3 regions of the Bacillus sp. CPT56D-587-MTF genome follow, and region 3 is predicted to be linked to each of the others. Evidence: a T-box and tRNA genes for the amino acid it is inferred to sense, from the RefSeq annotation. Region 3 holds a T-box; the other regions hold tRNA genes.
The links. A T-box is a leader RNA that pairs with one kind of tRNA and senses whether it is charged. The one in region 3 lies ahead of AC3WVZ_RS14940 (tryptophan--tRNA ligase), so its partner is inferred to be a tRNA-Trp.
Positions count from the first base shown of each region.

Region 1: it has a tRNA-Trp gene. The T-box ahead of AC3WVZ_RS14940 (tryptophan--tRNA ligase) is inferred to sense a tRNA for this amino acid. The anticodon was not compared.
Region 2: it has a tRNA-Trp gene. The T-box ahead of AC3WVZ_RS14940 (tryptophan--tRNA ligase) is inferred to sense a tRNA for this amino acid. The anticodon was not compared.

Region 1 covers NZ_JBYTEF010000001.1:125,333-130,304, forward strand. The annotation lists rRNA gene AC3WVZ_RS00625 (23S ribosomal RNA) at 1-1,072, shown strand, start outside; rRNA gene rrf (5S ribosomal RNA) at 1,173-1,288, shown strand; tRNA gene AC3WVZ_RS00635 (tRNA-Asn) at 1,297-1,371, shown strand; tRNA gene AC3WVZ_RS00640 (tRNA-Ser) at 1,374-1,465, shown strand; tRNA gene AC3WVZ_RS00645 (tRNA-Glu) at 1,483-1,557, shown strand; tRNA gene AC3WVZ_RS00650 (tRNA-Val) at 1,562-1,637, shown strand; tRNA gene AC3WVZ_RS00655 (tRNA-Met) at 1,664-1,740, shown strand; tRNA gene AC3WVZ_RS00660 (tRNA-Asp) at 1,744-1,819, shown strand; tRNA gene AC3WVZ_RS00665 (tRNA-Phe) at 1,829-1,904, shown strand; tRNA gene AC3WVZ_RS00670 (tRNA-Thr) at 1,923-1,998, shown strand; tRNA gene AC3WVZ_RS00675 (tRNA-Tyr) at 2,009-2,092, shown strand; tRNA gene AC3WVZ_RS00680 (tRNA-Trp) at 2,100-2,173, shown strand; tRNA gene AC3WVZ_RS00685 (tRNA-His) at 2,193-2,268, shown strand; tRNA gene AC3WVZ_RS00690 (tRNA-Gln) at 2,332-2,406, shown strand; tRNA gene AC3WVZ_RS00695 (tRNA-Gly) at 2,412-2,486, shown strand; tRNA gene AC3WVZ_RS00700 (tRNA-Cys) at 2,501-2,571, shown strand; tRNA gene AC3WVZ_RS00705 (tRNA-Leu) at 2,582-2,663, shown strand; gene AC3WVZ_RS00710 (DUF3884 family protein) at 2,874-3,194, opposite strand; gene AC3WVZ_RS00715 (YebC/PmpR family DNA-binding transcriptional regulator) at 3,546-4,265, shown strand; gene AC3WVZ_RS00720 (NUDIX hydrolase) at 4,412-4,873, shown strand.
Region 2 covers NZ_JBYTEF010000001.1:372,637-377,608, forward strand. The annotation lists rRNA gene AC3WVZ_RS01835 (23S ribosomal RNA) at 1-23, shown strand, start outside; rRNA gene rrf (5S ribosomal RNA) at 126-241, shown strand; tRNA gene AC3WVZ_RS01845 (tRNA-Val) at 247-322, shown strand; tRNA gene AC3WVZ_RS01850 (tRNA-Tyr) at 331-414, shown strand; tRNA gene AC3WVZ_RS01855 (tRNA-Gln) at 426-500, shown strand; tRNA gene AC3WVZ_RS01860 (tRNA-Lys) at 505-580, shown strand; tRNA gene AC3WVZ_RS01865 (tRNA-Leu) at 595-675, shown strand; tRNA gene AC3WVZ_RS01870 (tRNA-Gly) at 705-779, shown strand; tRNA gene AC3WVZ_RS01875 (tRNA-Leu) at 796-884, shown strand; tRNA gene AC3WVZ_RS01880 (tRNA-Arg) at 888-961, shown strand; tRNA gene AC3WVZ_RS01885 (tRNA-Pro) at 972-1,045, shown strand; tRNA gene AC3WVZ_RS01890 (tRNA-Ala) at 1,062-1,134, shown strand; tRNA gene AC3WVZ_RS01895 (tRNA-Ser) at 1,155-1,247, shown strand; tRNA gene AC3WVZ_RS01900 (tRNA-Ser) at 1,303-1,395, shown strand; tRNA gene AC3WVZ_RS01905 (tRNA-Met) at 1,416-1,492, shown strand; tRNA gene AC3WVZ_RS01910 (tRNA-Asp) at 1,496-1,571, shown strand; tRNA gene AC3WVZ_RS01915 (tRNA-Phe) at 1,580-1,655, shown strand; tRNA gene AC3WVZ_RS01920 (tRNA-Thr) at 1,666-1,738, shown strand; tRNA gene AC3WVZ_RS01925 (tRNA-Trp) at 1,745-1,815, shown strand; tRNA gene AC3WVZ_RS01930 (tRNA-Ile) at 1,826-1,902, shown strand; tRNA gene AC3WVZ_RS01935 (tRNA-Asn) at 1,911-1,985, shown strand; tRNA gene AC3WVZ_RS01940 (tRNA-Glu) at 1,987-2,058, shown strand; gene AC3WVZ_RS01945 (CBS domain-containing protein) at 2,187-2,606, shown strand; gene AC3WVZ_RS01950 (DUF3965 domain-containing protein) at 2,927-4,078, shown strand; gene AC3WVZ_RS01955 (hypothetical protein) at 4,319-4,651, opposite strand; gene AC3WVZ_RS01960 (SH3 domain-containing protein) at 4,657-4,972, opposite strand, start outside.
Region 3 covers NZ_JBYTEF010000001.1:2,897,760-2,902,731, forward strand. The annotation lists gene AC3WVZ_RS14925 (GNAT family N-acetyltransferase) at 1-110, opposite strand, end outside; gene AC3WVZ_RS14930 (DUF2785 domain-containing protein) at 234-1,073, shown strand; gene AC3WVZ_RS14935 (NUDIX hydrolase) at 1,091-1,537, shown strand; gene AC3WVZ_RS14940 (tryptophan--tRNA ligase) at 1,546-2,544, opposite strand; T-box leader at 2,589-2,796, opposite strand; gene AC3WVZ_RS14945 (hypothetical protein) at 3,140-4,972, opposite strand, start outside.

The DNA of each region.
Region 1 (4,972 bases), 2.8 Mb from region 3:
GACACCTGCCCGGTGCTGGAAGGTTAAGGAGAGGGGTTAGCGTAAGCGAAGCTCTGAACTGAAGCCCCAGTAAACGGCGGCCGTAACTATAACGGTCCTAAGGTAGCGAAATTCCTTGTCGGGTAAGTTCCGACCCGCACGAAAGGTGTAACGATTTGGGCACTGTCTCAACCAGAGACTCGGTGAAATTATAGTACCTGTGAAGATGCAGGTTACCCGCGACAGGACGGAAAGACCCCGTGGAGCTTTACTGTAGCCTGATATTGAATTTTGGTACAGTTTGTACAGGATAGGCGGGAGCCATTGAAACCGGAGCGCTAGCTTCGGTGGAGGCGCTGGTGGGATACCGCCCTGACTGTATTGAAATTCTAACCTACGGGTCTTATCGACCCGGGAGACAGTGTCAGGTGGGCAGTTTGACTGGGGCGGTCGCCTCCTAAAGTGTAACGGAGGCGCCCAAAGGTTCCCTCAGAATGGTTGGAAATCATTCGTAGAGTGCAAAGGCATAAGGGAGCTTGACTGCGAGACCTACAAGTCGAGCAGGGACGAAAGTCGGGCTTAGTGATCCGGTGGTTCCGCATGGAAGGGCCATCGCTCAACGGATAAAAGCTACCCCGGGGATAACAGGCTTATCTCCCCCAAGAGTCCACATCGACGGGGAGGTTTGGCACCTCGATGTCGGCTCATCGCATCCTGGGGCTGTAGTCGGTCCCAAGGGTTGGGCTGTTCGCCCATTAAAGCGGTACGCGAGCTGGGTTCAGAACGTCGTGAGACAGTTCGGTCCCTATCCGTCGTGGGCGTAGGAAATTTGAGAGGAGCTGTCCTTAGTACGAGAGGACCGGGATGGACGCACCGCTGGTGTACCAGTTGTTCTGCCAAGGGCATAGCTGGGTAGCTATGTGCGGAAGGGATAAGTGCTGAAAGCATCTAAGCATGAAGCCCCCCTCAAGATGAGATTTCCCATAGCGTAAGCTAGTAAGATCCCTGAAAGATGATCAGGTTGATAGGTTCGAGGTGGAAGCATGGTGACATGTGGAGCTGACGAATACTAATAGATCGAGGACTTAACCATATAATATGTAGCAATGTTATCTAGTTTTGAGAGAACATAAAAAACTTGTTGACTTTTAAAGTAAATAAGTTATAATAATGATTGTCTCAAAAGAATAATGTCTGGTAATGATGGCAGAGAGGTCACACCCGTTCCCATACCGAACACGGAAGTTAAGCTCTCTAGCGCCGATGGTAGTTGGGACCTTGTCCCTGTGAGAGTAGGACGTTGCCAGGCAATATTATTCCGCAGTAGCTCAGCGGTAGAGCTATCGGCTGTTAACCGATCGGTCGTAGGTTCGATTCCTACCTGCGGAGCCATTGGAGAGCTGTCCGAGTTGGCCGAAGGAGCACGATTGGAAATCGTGTATACGTCACAAGCGTATCAAGGGTTCGAATCCCTTGCTCTCCGCCATAGGATTTATAATATTTGGCCCGTTGGTCAAGTGGTTAAGACACCGCCCTTTCACGGCGGTAACACGGGTTCGAATCCCGTACGGGTCACCACTTTGGAGGATTAGCTCAGCTGGGAGAGCACCTGCCTTACAAGCAGGGGGTCGGCGGTTCGATCCCGTCATCCTCCACCATATAAATTTTATATGAATAGTATTATCGCGGGGTGGAGCAGCACGGTAGCTCGTCGGGCTCATAACCCGAAGGTCGCAGGTTCAAATCCTGTCCCCGCAACCAAATGGTCCCGTGGTGTAGTGGTTAACATGCCTGCCTGTCACGCAGGAGATCGCCGGTTCGACCCCGGTCGGGACCGCCATTTTAATAAGGCTCGGTAGCTCAGTCGGTAGAGCAGAGGACTGAAAATCCTCGTGTCGGCGGTTCGATTCCGTCCCGAGCCACCATTTATTTTAATAAAATACGCCGGCTTAGCTCAATTGGTAGAGCAACTGACTTGTAATCAGTAGGTTGGGGGTTCAAGTCCTCTAGCCGGCACCATGTAAGTTTCGGAGGGGTAGCGAAGTGGCTAAACGCGGCGGACTGTAAATCCGCTCCTTCGGGTTCGGCAGTTCGAATCTGCCCCCCTCCACCATTTACATAGGGGCATAGTTTAAAGGTAGAACTGAGGTCTCCAAAACCTCCAGTGTGGGTTCGATTCCTACTGCCCCTGCCAAATATATTTACACAACATGGCGGTTGTGGCGAAGTGGTTAACGCACCGGATTGTGGCTCCGGCATTCGTGGGTTCGATTCCCATCAGTCGCCCCATTTTTATTTTAAAAATTACAAATAATCTAATGGATACTTACATATAATTAAGTAAGAATTCGATGGGCTATAGCCAAGCGGTAAGGCAACGGACTTTGACTCCGTCATGCGCTGGTTCGAATCCAGCTAGCCCAGCCATTTTTGCGGAAGTAGTTCAGTGTTAGAATACAACCTTGCCAAGGTTGGGGTCGCGGGTTCGAATCCCGTCTTCCGCTCCAATAAAATTTAATATGGCGGCATAGCCAAGTGGTAAGGCAGAGGTCTGCAAAACCTTTATCACCGGTTCAAATCCGGTTGCCGCCTTTTCTTTTGTGCCGATGTGGCGGAATTGGCAGACGCGCACGACTCAAAATCGTGTTCCTTCGGGAGTGTCGGTTCGACCCCGACCATCGGTATCATGAACGGCGTAATAAAAGACTCTACACCAAATGTGTAGAGTCTTTTTATGTTTTCATCATACTATAAAATAAGCAAAAATGGTGTGTTGGTGAAATGGTTATAAATGATTAAGGTAAACTTATTCATTTAGTACATGCGATACAGTTGGGGAAAGCTACAAAACAATAAAGGGATAAATTTTTATCCCTTTATATAATTTCATTATTTTATAGAGAATTTCTCCAACCTGGTGACATGAAGTTAAATCCGACGCCACCAGTAGATATTAGTACATGATCAGCTGTTAATTTCGTAATTTCTAAGAACTTCTTTTCAAACTCTTCTCTGTTGTATTTGTACATAGTTGAGTGGCATGACCACATGTGCGTTGAAGTACTCAACCAGTCTCCTAATTCCTTTAATTCAGGAAACGACTCAAATCGAATTGGTTCATCTAATTTCATGAATCTCACTTGATAGATAGTTGGGTTTAACTTCTCTCCTATTCCTTTAAAAGCATGTGATTTTTTGTCTTTGGAATGTGTCATAATTCACCCTCCATCTTTTCTTCAAATTTTTTCCTATTTTTATTATACAACAATAGAAAACAATTATGGGAATAATATGGAAATGTTTATTGGCAATATAAAAAGACTGTAACAGAAATGTTAGAGTCTTTTTGTTAAATTATACTATGTGCTTCTAAAATTCGTAATAAACGTAGGAATTCATGTATAATATAACTTGTCGAAAGAACAAAATGATAGTGATTTATATTATGTCTGTAATATGAATCAAAAATGAACTTTTTATATTTCTTTTAAAAATGTGTTGAACACACATTATATTTCATATTAATATTTTTATGTAGATTTAAAACGGGAAAGAGAGTGGAAAGTATGGGCCGTAAATGGAACAATATTAAAGACAAAAAAGCATCAAAAGATGCAAATACAAGCCGTATATACGCGAAATTTGGGCGTGAAATTTATGTGGCAGCAAAACAAGGCGAGCCAGATCCAGAATCAAACCAAGCACTAAGAGTTGTATTAGAGCGTGCGAAAACATACAATGTTCCAAGAACAATTATTGATCGTGCAGTTGAAAAAGCAAAAGGCGGTTCAGAAGAAAATTATGACGAGCTTCGTTATGAAGGATTCGGACCAAATGGAGCTATGGTTATTGTAGATACACTTACAAATAACGTAAACCGTACTGCAGCAGATGTACGAGCTGCATTTAGCAAAAATAGTGGTAATATGGGTGTGAACGGTTCTGTAGCTTACATGTTTGATGCGACAGCTGTTATCGGCCTTGAAGGTAAAACATCAGATGAAGTTCTTGAAATTTTAATGGAAGCAGATGTAGATGCACGTGACATTCTAGAAGAAGAAGATTCTGTTATCGTGTATGCTGAACCAGATCAATTTCATGCAGTACAATCTGCACTTAAAGGTGCTGGCGTTGAGGAGTTTACAGTTGCAGAATTAACAATGCTTGCACAAAGTGATGTAACACTTCCTGAAGATGCTCAAGCACAATTTGAGAAAATGGTTGATGCATTAGAAGATTTAGAAGATGTTCAACAAGTTTATCACAACGTAGACTTAGGAGAGTAATACGATAGATGACCCTTTTCGCTTAGCGGATAGGGTCTTTTTTATGAAGTTAATTAAGGTGATGAAGTATTAAAGGTATTTTGTTGTAGGTAGGGAATATAATTATAGGGATATATAAAATATTCATTATCTCTAGGAGGCTTAATATGGAACATAAGACACCAAAGCATATCGTTGCTGTAGCCGGTTATTTAACAAATGGAAAAAATGAAGTGTTATTAACAAAAGTGCACTGGCGAGCTGATACGTGGGAGTTGCCAGGAGGACAGGTAGAAGAAGGCGAAGCGCTCGATCAAGCTGTCTGTAGGGAAATAAAAGAGGAAACAGGGTTAACGGTGAAGCCTATCGGAATTACAGGCGTTTATTATAATACTTCTATGCATATTCTAGCTGTTGTTTTTAAAGTAGCATATATAAGTGGTGAAATAAAAATTCAACCTGAAGAAATACAAGAGGCTAAATTTGTTGATTTAAATGAAGAGAACATAGATGAGTATATAACGCGTCCTCATATGAAATCCAGAACGCTTGATGCAATGAGAGCAACACATTTTATTCCGTATGAAACGTGGGAAGTACAGCCGTATAATTTAATAGGAAGATTGTAAAGAAAAGAGTAGCCGATTTGAGATACATTCGAATCACTACTCTTTTTTTGTATACTGTTTAAGAAAAAGGTCAAAATAATAGTAGCACTAGTATTGATT
Region 2 (4,972 bases), 2.5 Mb from region 3:
TAATAGATCGAGGACTTAACCATATAATATGTAGCAAATGTTATTTAGTTTTGAAAGAATATAAAAAACTTGTTGACTTTCGAGGTCAAATGAGTTAAAATGATTCTTGTCTTAAATGAATACAGTCTGGTAATGATGGCAGAGAGGTCACACCCGTTCCCATACCGAACACGGAAGTTAAGCTCTCTAGCGCCGATGGTAGTTGGGACCTTGTCCCTGTGAGAGTAGGACGTTGCCAGGCAAAATGGAGGATTAGCTCAGCTGGGAGAGCACCTGCCTTACAAGCAGGGGGTCGGCGGTTCGATCCCGTCATCCTCCACCATATATGTCGGAGGGGTAGCGAAGTGGCTAAACGCGGCGGACTGTAAATCCGCTCCTTCGGGTTCGGCAGTTCGAATCTGCCCCCCTCCACCATTCTTAATTAATGGGCTATAGCCAAGCGGTAAGGCAACGGACTTTGACTCCGTCATGCGCTGGTTCGAATCCAGCTAGCCCAGCCATTAAGAGCCATTAGCTCAGTTGGTAGAGCATCTGACTTTTAATCAGAGGGTCGAAGGTTCGAGTCCTTCATGGCTCACCATTTTAATGAAATATGCGGGTGTGGCGGAATTGGCAGACGCACTAGACTTAGGATCTAGCGCCTTTGGCGTGGGGGTTCGACTCCCTTCACCCGCACTTTTAATAAAATAACTCATACATGTCTTGCGGAAGTAGTTCAGTGGTAGAATACAACCTTGCCAAGGTTGGGGTCGCGGGTTCGAATCCCGTCTTCCGCTCCAATTTTCAATATGACATGCCGGGGTGGCGGAACAGGCAGACGCACAGGACTTAAAATCCTGCGGTGGGTGACCACCGTGCGGGTTCGACCCCCGCCCTCGGCACCATATGCGCCCGTAGCTCAATTGGATAGAGCGTTTGACTACGGATCAAGAGGTTAGGGGTTCGACTCCTCTCGGGCGCGCTTTTATTAACGGGAAGTGGCTCAGCTTGGTAGAGCACCTGGTTTGGGACCAGGGGGTCGCAGGTTCAAATCCTGTCTTCCCGATATTCCCAAAAAACATGGGGCCTTAGCTCAGCTGGGAGAGCGCCTGCCTTGCACGCAGGAGGTCAGCGGTTCGATCCCGCTAGGCTCCACTTTATTTAATATATGTCTCGGAGGTATACCCAAGTTCGGCTGAAGGGATCGGTCTTGAAAACCGACAGGCGGTGAGAATCGCGCGGGGGTTCGAATCCCTCTACCTCCTCCATTTTTTCTTTAATGGCTTAGACATATAATAATAAAATATTTATTTTTTCCTTCATGGAGGTATACCCAAGTTCGGCTGAAGGGATCGGTCTTGAAAACCGACAGGCGGCGAGAGTCGCGCGGGGGTTCGAATCCCTCTACCTCCTCCATTTTTAAAACTTTATATTGTCGCGGGGTGGAGCAGCACGGTAGCTCGTCGGGCTCATAACCCGAAGGTCGCAGGTTCAAATCCTGTCCCCGCAACCAAATGGTCCCGTGGTGTAGTGGTTAACATGCCTGCCTGTCACGCAGGAGATCGCCGGTTCGACCCCGGTCGGGACCGCCATTTATGTTGGCTCGGTAGCTCAGTCGGTAGAGCAGAGGACTGAAAATCCTCGTGTCGGCGGTTCGATTCCGTCCCGAGCCACCATTTTTTTTATGCCGGCTTAGCTCAATTGGTAGAGCAACTGACTTGTAATCAGTAGGTTGGGGGTTCAAGTCCTCTAGCCGGCATCATTTAGGGGCATAGTTTAAAGGTAGAACTGAGGTCTCCAAAACCTCCAGTGTGGGTTCGATTCCTACTGCCCCTGTAAAGTATATGGGCCTATAGCTCAGCTGGTTAGAGCGCACGCCTGATAAGCGTGAGGTCGATGGTTCGAGTCCATTTAGGCCCACCATATATTATTCCGCAGTAGCTCAGTGGTAGAGCTATCGGCTGTTAACCGATCGGTCGTAGGTTCGAGTCCTACCTGCGGAGCCATGGCCCGTTGGTCAAGTGGTTAAGACACCGCCCTTTCACGGCGGTAACACGGGTTCGAATCCCGTACGGGTCATACCAAAAAGAGTCAGCATTATGCTGGCTCTTTTTTATTTTGTTAATCCTTTTTATTACGTTACTTTCCAGAAATAAATAAAGGAATTTTGGAAAAGCTATGGTATGTATAAAAAGGAGGAAATCATAATGACACGAGTGAGAGACTTAATGAGTACCCATATTGTACATTGTACACCGCTAGACAATGTATATGAGGCAGCTGTAAAAATGAAGGAAGAATCGATTGGATTAATTCCTGTTGTTGAAAATGAGCAAGTTGTTGGGCTTGTTACTGATCGTGATTTAGTCGTTCGAGGGATTGCTGAAAAACATCCTGGATCTAATAAGATTACAAATGTAATGACAACAAATATTATCTCAGTTTCTCCAAATGATTCTATTGAAAAAGCTACAGAGCTAATGGCACAGCATCAAATTAGACGATTACCAGTAGTTGATAGTGGTCAACTTATTGGCATGTTAGCACTAGGAGATTTAGCTATAAGGGAATCAGCAGATGATCAAGCTGGATTTGCCTTGAGCGAAATCTCAGAGCGTACAGAGTAAATTGAAACTTTCATTAACCGAGAGTTTAATGGTCACTCATAAAGAGCTAAATTATATATAAATTTCAGATACATTATTCTAGTATATATGGATTAAACTAATATGTTAGCGTGATGTATCTGAGACATTATATAATAAGTATGTGGTTAATAATTTCGACATTTTTTAAAATTTGTTATTCTTAATTTTTAATAAGAGAAAAGATGATATACTGATAGATATAAGCATTATGAGAGATTTTGAATATAACAATATTAATTTTTAGTGGTGCGATAATAAATTAATATTTCCTACATAGATGAAAAGGGAAGGGGAATTATATGAAGGCTGTACAGGGCGATCCAAATTGGAATTTGGTTACAGATACATATATAGAACCAAATAATTTCGCTGAATTATTTTCTTTGCTTGTACCTTGTCACCCAAAAGGTGAGGGGAAAGAACGAACTATATTAGTATGGAAAGAGAAAGAATTTTATAAAGAAGAAAATTTAGCGGCATTTATCGTATATGGCATGAATAAAGCAAAGAAATTACCGCAGTTTCATAAAGATGAAATTCCAACTTTAGTGCGTATTCTTCGCTTATGCCAAGAGATTGGTTGGTATGAAGAGGCAAATGATTTTATGATAGCGCAAGGATTAGCTGAGTTTGTTCATACTTCATTGGAATATGAAACATGGGATCTTTTGACGCAATCAGTTGCTTTAAATTATTTAATTATTAAATATCGTATAGGTGAATTGACAGATAGGGATATTGAAATTTGGGATAGAGTTAAATTTAATGAGAAGTGTATAACCGATTGTAAACATTTATTATCTCATAAAGAAGTATTGGAATTTACATTCTTTTATATGTGCAAGAGAGCGAAATCATTATCAAAAGAGCAATTAAATAGTGATATGATGAGTTTAGCAATGTATTGTAATACTTTTGTATATGATTTGTATACACATGATTTATTACGGAAATATCGTAAGTGTACAGATTTCCTATCATATTATGGACCTAGTCAGGCAGTTTTAGCATGTCAAAGAGCTGTATTATCTCAAATTTCCGATCGCTTAGACCCATTAAAGACAACGCATGTAGATGATTATTTATATGTGATGAAAGAAATGATGGAGCATATGACGATAGGAGTAATGGATCGATATGGTCATTTTATTGGAAAGCTACTATCTTATGTGCCATTTTTCGAAATGATACAAGTTCCACAGCATGCATATTATTGTGAAGAATTACTGTATATTTGTAAGGGCATTGAATATAAAGAAGAAACACTACGCAATTATATATTTATACAATTACATGATTGTTTACCATCATTTTTTAGGCTATTTCTTAAAAATAAGCGTTACGCAACGATTCATGATATTCTTTTCTATTGGTGCGATGACGAACAACGAATGAGCTTAGAGAAAAAATATAATCTAAGCTTTATTTATGAAAAATATGCTTGTGGATAAACAATATTTTCGATATGAAAAATTAATATAAATTAAAAAGGATCTCCAGTTTATGTGAGATCCTTTTTTGTTAGTAAAACAAGGAGAAAGTGATTAAGACAAGAAACAACATTCCATATAGGAGAAGTTGTGCAGTATAACTTCCTTGTATACCAAAAAAAGTATTGGCTTTCTTATACAAATGCAATATGTATTTTATTGGAGCATCTTTGAAAGATTGGTACACAGTGTCTCCTCTTTCTAAGCTTCTTGTTCTTGTTTTTGGTTATAAGGGACATTAATATATCTAGCTACAAATAATAAAACAGCCATAAAGAATACTGGAAATACAGTAGATAAATAAAAGCCATTACTAATTATATTTGTTATGAGAGCACTCAAAAGAAAAATAGCATTATAAATATGGGCAATTTTTTGTTTTAGTTGCACTTGAAATGATTCCATCATAATTTCTAATGCAACAAAAGCAATAATAATAGATAAAAATACAATGTTTGTATTGTAAATGATTAAACAACAGATTAAACCTAAAAAGGCTACGTATTCAATTATAAGAGGTATATTGCGTGGCATACAATTTACCTAACTAAATATGGCAGTGGATTTACTGCATTTGTTTTTTCAAAATTCCATTCTCCATTATGTAATTCAAAATGAAGATGTTGCCCGTATGAATGACCTGTGTTTCCCATATGACCTATTAATTGTCCAGTCTGTACTTGATCACCAGCTTGTACAGTGCGATCCTTCATATGAGCATAAACAGTTGTATATAATTTCCCATTGATTTGATGCGCAATGAAAACAACATTGCCATAGCTAGCTGAATAATAAGATTTCACAACTTTACCTGCAGCAGCAGCTTGGATAGAGACGTTTCCTGGAGCGGCAATA
Region 3 (4,972 bases):
TCTTCTAATTGCTCTTCTGTAAAAACCTCTGCATTATTTTCTTTTATCATAATAGAAGAAGCACTTCTCCTTATTTTAAAATGTTTTTCTAACTGTTCTATCGTCGTCATATTCTTCCCTCATCTATATCATACTCGAATTTCTAATCGTTCTCCTTGCATGAGCAGGATTGTCCTTGAATATATAGAATACTAGAAAAGATCGCATCTTTAAAGTGCGGAGGAGGTTCTCCATTGGATATTACAGCATTGCAACAACAGTTAGAGCTTATACAACAAAATGACTACACGCAACTGCAACATATAGACGTAAATGAGTTAACTTTGAACATGCTTCAGTATATCGGAACGACTGATAGCTACGTTCGTTACCAACTTATATATAAATGTTTTGCGCATTTCATTCATCATGAATTCCTTATGGACGATCAGCTGAAATTACTTCTGCAAACTTGTTTAAGTGATGAGTATTTATATTGTGACATTTACTCCCCACATACAGATGGGGTTTTCACACGTTCTTACACTGTTTCGTTAATTGCGTTAATACTCCAATTCGCTAATTCGCACTACTTTTGTACAGAGGAGGATATCGAAGAAATAAAAAATAAACTCATTACATACACAAACTTAGAAACGGATTTTCGGGGCTATATTGAAAATAAAGGATGGGCTCATTGTCTTGCTCATGTATCTGATGCCTTTACTGAAATTGTTCATAATACGTATACAACTTTTGAATGGTACGAAGAATTAATTCATTGTTTATTAAATAAAATCTTTATTCCATCTGACCTTTTTCATAATAACGAAGATGAACGCATTGTTACTCCATTACTAGCAATGCTGTATCATGATTTTCCTCAGAACGATTTAATTTCTATTATTCATAAAAAAATAAAAAGGCTTCCTCAAATTAGAAAACGCCTTTCGCTTAATGAGTATTGTATTTTATGTGCCAATATTAAAACCTTTTTACGCACATTATTTTTCAGAACGAAAGATGACCATAACTTAGCCTTTACAGCACGTAAAACAGAAAGAATGTTAAAAGAACTTCCTAACTATTATTAAATACAAGGAGCAATGACATGGGTTATATTGAAGATATGAGAAATTTAGTAGGAAATCATCCACTTATTCTAATAGGATCACACGCCATTATATTAAATGAAAAAGATGAAGTATTGCTGCAGCTCCGTACAGATTTTAACCGCTGGGGCATTATTGGCGGTGCCTTAGAATATAACGAAACGTTAGAAGATGCTTTAAAACGAGAAGTGTTTGAAGAAACTGGACTTATTATTAAAAATCCAGAACTATTCCGTACATACTCAGGACCAGATTTCTTTCAAATCTATCCAAATGGCGATCAAGTACACGGTGTACTCGTTGTTTATATTTGCCGCGAATTCCACGGTGAGCTTGTATGCGACCATACGGAATCGAAAGAACTACGCTTCTTTTCACTTGATGAATTACCTAATAATCTTCCTCCTGTTATCGAGAAGATTATTACAGATTATCTAAAAAAATAAGGGAACGCTTAACGTTCCCTCTCAAATCCAATCCGTTTTTTAATTTCCGCTAAATTTACCTTCGCAATAGCGCGTGCCTTCTCAGCACCGTTTTCTAATGCTTCATATAATAAATCCGGCTCATTCATATACATTGCGTACTTTTCACGAGGTCCAGCTAACTCACGATCTACAACGCGAAACAACTCTTTTTTCACATCGCCCCATCCGATTCCAGTCTCATATTTTTCACGTAATGACTGTACTTCGTCTTCTGTCGCAAACTCTTTATATATCATAAATAATGTTTCTAATTCTTTCGGTTCATTTGGAAGTGAAGAGTCTGTTTTGATTTTAAATATTAACTTTCGAAGTTTTTCTTGCTCTGCAAATAATGGGATTACATTTCCGTAACTTTTACTCATCTTCCTTCCATCAAGACCAGGTAAAATAGCTCCTTCTTCTTGCACTACATACTCCGGTAGTGTAAATGTCGTGCCAAATGTATGATTAAAATACGTCGCAATATCACGCGCGATTTCAATATGTTGAATTTGGTCTTTTCCGACAGGTACATGTGTAGCTTGAAATAGTAATATGTCGGCTGCCATTAAGATCGGGTACGTATATAACCCCATGTTCACTCCCGCATCGACCTCTAACCCTGCTTCTTTATTTTGCTCCACCTTCGCTTTATACGCATGAGCACGGTTCATAAGACCTTTCGGAGTTAGGCAAGCTAAAATCCAAGCTAATTCTAGAATTTCCGGTACTTCTGTTTGCCGATAAAAAACAACATCTTCCCCAAGTCCAAGCGATAACCAAGTAGCTGCTACCTCTTTCGTATAACTGCTGAACTTTTCTGAATCATGCACAGCATTTAATGCATGATAATCAGCTATAAAGTACAATGCTCTTCCTTCATTATTCTTTGACATTTGTAATGCAGGTTTAATCGCACCAATATAATTCCCTAAATGCGGATAACCTGTCGGCTTAATTCCTGTTAACATTATTTTTTCACTCACACTAACTCCTCCTTTCTCAAAATAAAAAGAGCCCCTCATCCTTAAAAAAGGACGAGAGACTCCCGCGGTACCACCTTAATTAGCTATCATTAGCTCACTTCATACTTCAATAACGTGAAGTAACCGTCTTTACCTACTCATTTCAGTTAGAAGCTCCAGAGCCCATTCCATATTCATCCCTTACTGATTCTCACCACATATCAGCTCTCTGAAAAGTTTCGAATATGTACTCTTCTCTTTCATTGCTTTTTCGTTATTTTTTACAGTTTATCACATTTCTCATTGACTTGAACATAAATTTTCTGATTTATACAGTAGAAAATTTTCACTTGAACTGTCTAATAGTATGTAATTTTAATATTATTACTGTTTCCTTTTCTGAATCACTTATTACAGTATAAATTACATTTTGCAAATTTATCCACACTCGAGATATCCTGTTCTACATATACAAAATACCTTCATTTCTTCAAATAATAAAAAAATTACTAAACACCGTAAATTTATATACCGTATAAGATATAGTTCAATCAGGACTGTCTATATTATATTTACATTCATATCATTTCACCATAGAGACTCACTTCATTTTATCCTACTTTATTAATTCTTCACTATGCACTTCATATCGATATTTCGGATTTATATGGGAGTTTCTCGCTACAATTTGAAACTTTTTATCACCATGTTTTAATTCATCTGTTGTCAACGTGAATTGCTGATTAGAGGCGTTTGTTTCTACTAACTTAGTATCCCCATATTTTAACATTACACTTCCAACATCTTTTCCTGCCTTTCCAGTTACTACGCCTTCTTTAGTATCCCATTTCAATTTTCTTAATCCATAATTATACCCATTCTCATCATATGGTTTTCCTGTTCTCCATTTATTTGATTCTACACCTCTTAATTTATTATTTGTATAATCTCCATATTTTTCATCATTGATGCCAACTTTATTATTTTCATTCCAACAATTATCCGTAACAGACCCATTATTTCCTGTTCCAATTATCTCAATGGGTGCATGTCCTTTTTGCTTCGTATCATCTGTAATCAGACTAGATTTTTGAATCCACCCCACCTGATTCCCTCGAATCTCAAACTCTTTATTAGAATTATTTAAAATGATACCACCTCGCTTCACAGAATCACTTTTAACCCAACCAATCTGATTGTTCTCTACTAGAATTCCTTCAGTTAATTTTAGAGCAACACCACCAAACCCCGAGGAATCATCTTCTGGTTCTACTTGTTCAATAACATTATTCATAATCTTTGTTTCTTTAATATAACCAATATTTTCTTTATATCCTTCATCTAATGGATTTAATAGTTTGCCATTTTTCTCAATAGGGAAGGTCTGGTTAGTACCCCAAACCGCAATACCTACTTCTGATTTTTTGTTATTCTTCGGCTTCCATTTATCAATATGCTCAGCAGCATTTATATAATTCTTTTCCACTGTAATTTTCTTTGGTGGATAGTAATATTTCCCTCTATATTCGAGTCCACCTATTACAATTGGACGAGCAATACCTACAAAAATATTATTAGTAAATTCCATGTTCTCTCCACTGTGAGTATCCAATCCTTCCCAATAGCAATTATCAATAAACACACTGTCTCGCACCTTCACATTTTTACTAATTGGATATTTTGCTTGTAATTTATAACCCGGATTTGGAGGTTCTTTCATTTTGCGCATGGACAGCGCTATGTTATAGTTCTTACCAATCTTTCCTTTCTTATCTTCACCTCCAATGTTTCTAGTCACCACATTTTGTATCTCTGCCGTTTCTATAGAATACCCTATAATTCCGCTATTTCCGGCATTTTCAACCAACATCCTCTTTTCTCCATCTACTGCCACAGATTTAGAACCCTTAATATGTAGTCCTTTAATTAAATCAAGCGTTATTCCATCTCCTGTAATATTTCGAATAACAACATCCTCTATCATAATATCCTTAAGATAATCGCTCTCATCAGGTAAAGTTGCTTCTCCTCCCTCGGTATAATGTCCTCTTGCAACAATACCATTTTGAAGTGGATTAGACTTTTCATTACCTTTCTCTCCATCTAAAGTGATATTTTTCAGTACCGTATGGCTTTGCATACGGATAATCCCCTGATAATATTCTTTGCCATCTATAATTTCCATTGGTTTTTTTGGAAATTCCCCAAAACTCCGAACTAATATTGTCTTTTGGCTTTTCCCTCGTAATGTAGTTCCTTCAGGTAAAAAAATTTCATTTTTAAAATTCCACTTACCTTCTGGTACCTCAATGGTTCCTTTATTTCCTTGCTCATTTACAGGTAAAGACTTTACTTTATCTGTAGCTTGCTTCATAGCCTTATCATTACCTTTTACCATTGAATATGTATCTATCTCATGGCCTAAGTTGTTTAACACCCGTATTAGTGG